One region of the Providencia rettgeri genome, then DNA from elsewhere that is predicted to be linked to it. Evidence: riboswitches for the same ligand, from Rfam matches in the RefSeq annotation. Region 1 holds a riboswitch; the other holds the start of a gene.
The links. Region 1 has a riboswitch for thiamine pyrophosphate ahead of thiC (phosphomethylpyrimidine synthase ThiC). Riboswitches for the same ligand answer to the same signal wherever they lie in the genome.

Region 1 (2,206 bases):
CCCTCTAACAATGAAACATGCAAATGGATAAATTGGTTCTTACCAACTTTGCGTATAGAAATAGATAGCGCGAGAGCTGACTGGCAGCAACAAGCCTTATTAATCCAAGATACCTGCCAAAAACTATCTGCCGATAAACATATTAGCACCACATCCGTATTTCAATATATGGGTGATCGGCAAGTTAGCATGTATTTAATATTCAAAAACGATGAGTTTCGCCTTACACCAGAACAACTTAAGCAGTCACCTGGTTGGCTTGAATCAAGTGGGATATTTATCAGTAATACCTCAAAAGCAGAGTTATTTACCCATCAAGGTGCAGAACAATACTATGCACCTTATGCTGAGTTAGGAATAGATAAACAGCAAATATTAGCGGATATTGAACAACACTTTAATTATTAACCCTGAAAACAAACATTCGTTGTTCGCCTATTTAGCGAAGAATGACAAGGAAACATTTCCCCTAAATTATTTTTTACCCAATACACATATTTCCCCTAAATTATTCGAGTGAGAAGAAGGCGGCAAACGAAGATATCCCGAGGAGCATACATAAGTATGTGACTCGGGTAGCTGAGTGAAGCCAACGCACTTATCGCGCGAAGAATGACGGGGAAATCGCTTGAAGAATGACGAGGAAAGCTTATACTGATCAATTCTTGTCGGAGTGCCTAGTATGTGAAAACATCAGGCTGAGACCGTTAATTCGGGATCCGCGGAACCTGATCGGGTTAATACCCGCGAAGGGAACAAGAGTAATCACTCGGTGCCATTTTTGCCATTCTTCTTCTGGCGAAAAATTAAGCACAACGTCTTTTTATTACTCCGCCGAACTCCTGACAAGCAACTTTCTTTCGATAAACCCGCTAGATGCCCTTTGCATCATAGCCGTGACAATGTCAGGAAATTGCTATGTCCAATATTACAAATAACGTTATACCTACCACTGATTTATCCCCTCAAGCCGCACCTGCTCGCACTCGTAAAGCCCAACGTGACGCCGCTGAAAACTTCATCAATACCGTTTCTGGGGTTTCATTTCCTAACTCGGTACGTATTTACCTGCAAGGTTCAAGAGACGATATCCAAGTCCCGATGCGAGAAATCCAACTATCGCCAACCTTAATTGGTGGTGACAAAGACAATCCGCAATTTGAAGATAACGAGCCCGTTCCTATCTATGACACGTCAGGCCCCTACGGCGACCCAAATTCAGAACTCAATGTGCACAAAGGGCTGAAAAAAATTCGCGCACCGTGGATACAAGAACGTTTAGATACCACTGAAGTCGAAAACCTCAGTTCAGACTTCACACAACAGCGTCTTGCCGATGCCGGTCTTGACCACTTGCGCTTTAATAACCGCCCGCGCCCATTAAAAGCACAACCTAACAAGTGCGTCACCCAACTTCACTATGCACGTAAAGGTATCATCACGCCAGAAATGGAGTTTATCGCCATTCGCGAAAATATGGGGCGTGAACGTATTCGTGGCGAAGTTTTGCTGCAACAACATTCTGGGCAAAGCTTTGGGGCGAATTTACCGGAAAACATTACCCCTGAGTTTGTTCGCCAAGAAGTCGCCGCAGGTCGCGCTATCATCCCTGCGAATATCAATCACCCAGAATCTGAGCCGATGATTATTGGCCGTAATTTCTTAGTAAAAGTAAACGCCAATATTGGCAACTCGTCCGTCACTTCATCCATCGAAGAAGAAGTGGAAAAGCTGATCTGGTCAACTCGCTGGGGGGCAGATACGGTGATGGATTTGTCCACAGGACGCTATATTCACGAAACCCGTGAATGGATTTTACGTAATAGCCCAGTGCCAATCGGTACAGTGCCAATCTACCAAGCCCTTGAAAAAGTCAATGGCATCGCGGAAAACCTCACATGGGAAATGTTCCGCGATACATTATTAGAACAAGCTGAGCAAGGTGTTGACTACTTTACTATCCATGCTGGCGTCTTACTACGCTATGTGCCTATGACAGCTAAACGTTTGACGGGGATTGTTTCACGCGGCGGCTCCATCATGGCTAAATGGTGTTTATCTCATCACCAAGAAAACTTCCTATACGAACACTTCCGCGAAATCTGTGAAATTTGTGCCGCTTACGATGTTTCTTTGTCATTAGGTGATGGTTTACGTCCAGGCTCAATCCAAGATGCCAACGATGAAGCGCAATTTGCCGAACTTC
Region 2 (2,206 bases), 1.4 Mb from region 1:
TGGCAAGGAAAATGGCGGGAAGCACGGAAAACACAGCGGATAAAAATGCCTGCCAAAAGGTAAAGCCGATGACATGCCACAAATAGCTATCGCGGATGATGTCATCAATGGCGATTTCAGGTGCAAAAAACCAGAGCGCGCCAAAGCACAGAAGCGCTATGGTAATTAATAGACCGGAAGCAATTGCCCCCGGTAATAACGAAAGGTTAATTAACGACTGACGGCGGATTGCCATAAACGTGTCCAGTTTTGACGTTGTTTAGCCACTTCTTGTGAGCTAAATTGTAAGGCTTTTTCTGGCAGAGGCAGTTGGTTATAAACGTCTGGTAAAGGCATATCAATAACCGGATACATCCAGTTAGTGGTCGGTAAAGTACTTTGAAATTCAGGCGTTAAAACGAATTGCAAAAATTGCTTGGCAAGTTCTGGTTGCGGGCTGTTTTTTAATCTCGCCGCAACTTCTACTTGCAGATAATGACCGTCGTTGAATAAGGCGGCAGCGTAATTGTCTTTTTTATCATTTAGTATTTGGTAGCCCGGCGATGAGGTATAACTTAAAACAAAGTCCCCTTCACCTTTTAAGAACAAACCATATGCTTCACTCCAACCTTTGGTCACTGTTAAGGTTTTTCCTGCCATTTTTTTCCAAGCCTCGGCGGATTTATCCCCATACAGCTTTTCAATCCATAACATCAATCCAAGTCCTGGAGTACTGGTTCGCGGATCTTGATAGATGATTTTCCAGTTATTTTTACTATCTAATAGCGCATCCATACTTGCTGGTGGCTGTTGAATTTTGTTTTTGTCGTAAATAAATGCGAAGTAGCCATAGTCATAAGGAATGAAAATGGAGCTATCCCATGCAATGGGTAACTTTAGCGCCGCAGTATTAATCTCGGCAGGTGCAAAAAGGCCTGTTTTCTCCGCGGAGTCTAATAAATTATTATCTAAACCTAAAATGACATCAGCTTTGCTTTTTTTGCCTTCCATTCTTAAACGGTTTAATAGTGCGACGCCATCACCTAAAGCCACAATGTTTAATTCGCAGTCACATTGTGCTTCAAAATTCTGTTTAATTTGCGGGCCGGGTCCCCACTGTGCTGCAAAGGAGTCGTAGGTATAGACAGTCAAGGTGGGTTTTTCTGCCCATACGAATTGGCTTAAACTGAGTGCACTGAGGGTAAAAATCGATGCTATAATTTTGTTTTTAAACATGCTTTTTCCTGCGCTAATAAAGAGTGACACAGGATTTGAGAGTGAACCGATGCAGGTTGGCATACGGTGGCTCAAATCCCTACGCCGGTATTAACCGGATCAGGTTCTACGGGTTATTTCTCAGCCAAAATAAATTTGGCACCCCGTTGAGACGCTTACTATTGTAGAGACTTCAGACATATCTGCAAACTGTATTGATATAGGTTTACCCGTTAGGGTATGTGTGAAACAATTAGGTATCTTTCAAATTTGGTTATTGGGGTAGTCGAGTGATTGATGATGATGGCTACCGCCCGAATGTAGGAATTGTAATTTGTAATCGGCAAGGGCAGGTTTTATGGGCTCGCCGCTATGGTCAGCACTCATGGCAGTTTCCTCAAGGAGGTATCAATCCTGGGGAATCACCAGAGCAAGCGATGTATCGTGAGTTATACGAAGAAGTTGGGCTACAGCGTAAGGATGTCAGATTATTGGCTTCTACCCGTAATTGGTTACGTTACAAATTACCCAAGCGTTTGGTGCGTTGGGATACAAAACCAGTTTGTATTGGGCAAAAGCAGCGTTGGTTTTTACTTCAACTTCAATGCAATGATGCCGATATAAACGTGCAGCGCAGTAAATCGCCAGAATTTGATGGCTGGCGATGGGTCAGTTATTGGTATCCTGTCAGGCAGGTGGTTTCTTTTAAACGCGAAGTTTATCGCCGTGTAATGAAAGAATTCGCGCCAATAGTTATGCCTTTACAGGAACAAAAATTACCACAACGACCTGTTTTTAATAACCGTAGGCGTGGAGCAAGGTAAGCCTATGTTGATGCGTTTACGTGAAATTGTCGAAAAAGTAGCGATGGCGACAAGTTTGACCGATGCGCTCGAAGTATTGGTGGATGAAACCTGCAAAGCGATGCGCACGGACGTGTGTTCGATTTACTTAGCAGATCATCCTCGCCAATGCTATTACTTAATGGCAACCCGCGGGTTAAAAAAACCTA

Region 2: linked by a shared signal. The riboswitch ahead of thiB (thiamine ABC transporter substrate binding subunit) and the one ahead of thiC (phosphomethylpyrimidine synthase ThiC) in region 1 are both predicted to bind thiamine pyrophosphate.

What each region holds. Positions count from the first base shown of each region.
Region 1 is NZ_CP163512.1:4,011,270-4,013,475, reverse strand. Features, by position in the region: gene AB6N04_RS18420 (hypothetical protein) at 1-408, shown strand, start outside; TPP riboswitch at 660-772, shown strand; gene thiC (phosphomethylpyrimidine synthase ThiC) at 919-2,206, shown strand, end outside.
Region 2 is NZ_CP163512.1:2,641,333-2,643,538, reverse strand. Features, by position in the region: gene thiP (thiamine/thiamine pyrophosphate ABC transporter permease ThiP) at 1-235, opposite strand, end outside; gene thiB (thiamine ABC transporter substrate binding subunit) at 211-1,215, opposite strand; TPP riboswitch at 1,274-1,371, opposite strand; gene rppH (RNA pyrophosphohydrolase) at 1,485-2,018, shown strand; gene ptsP (phosphoenolpyruvate--protein phosphotransferase) at 2,023-2,206, shown strand, end outside.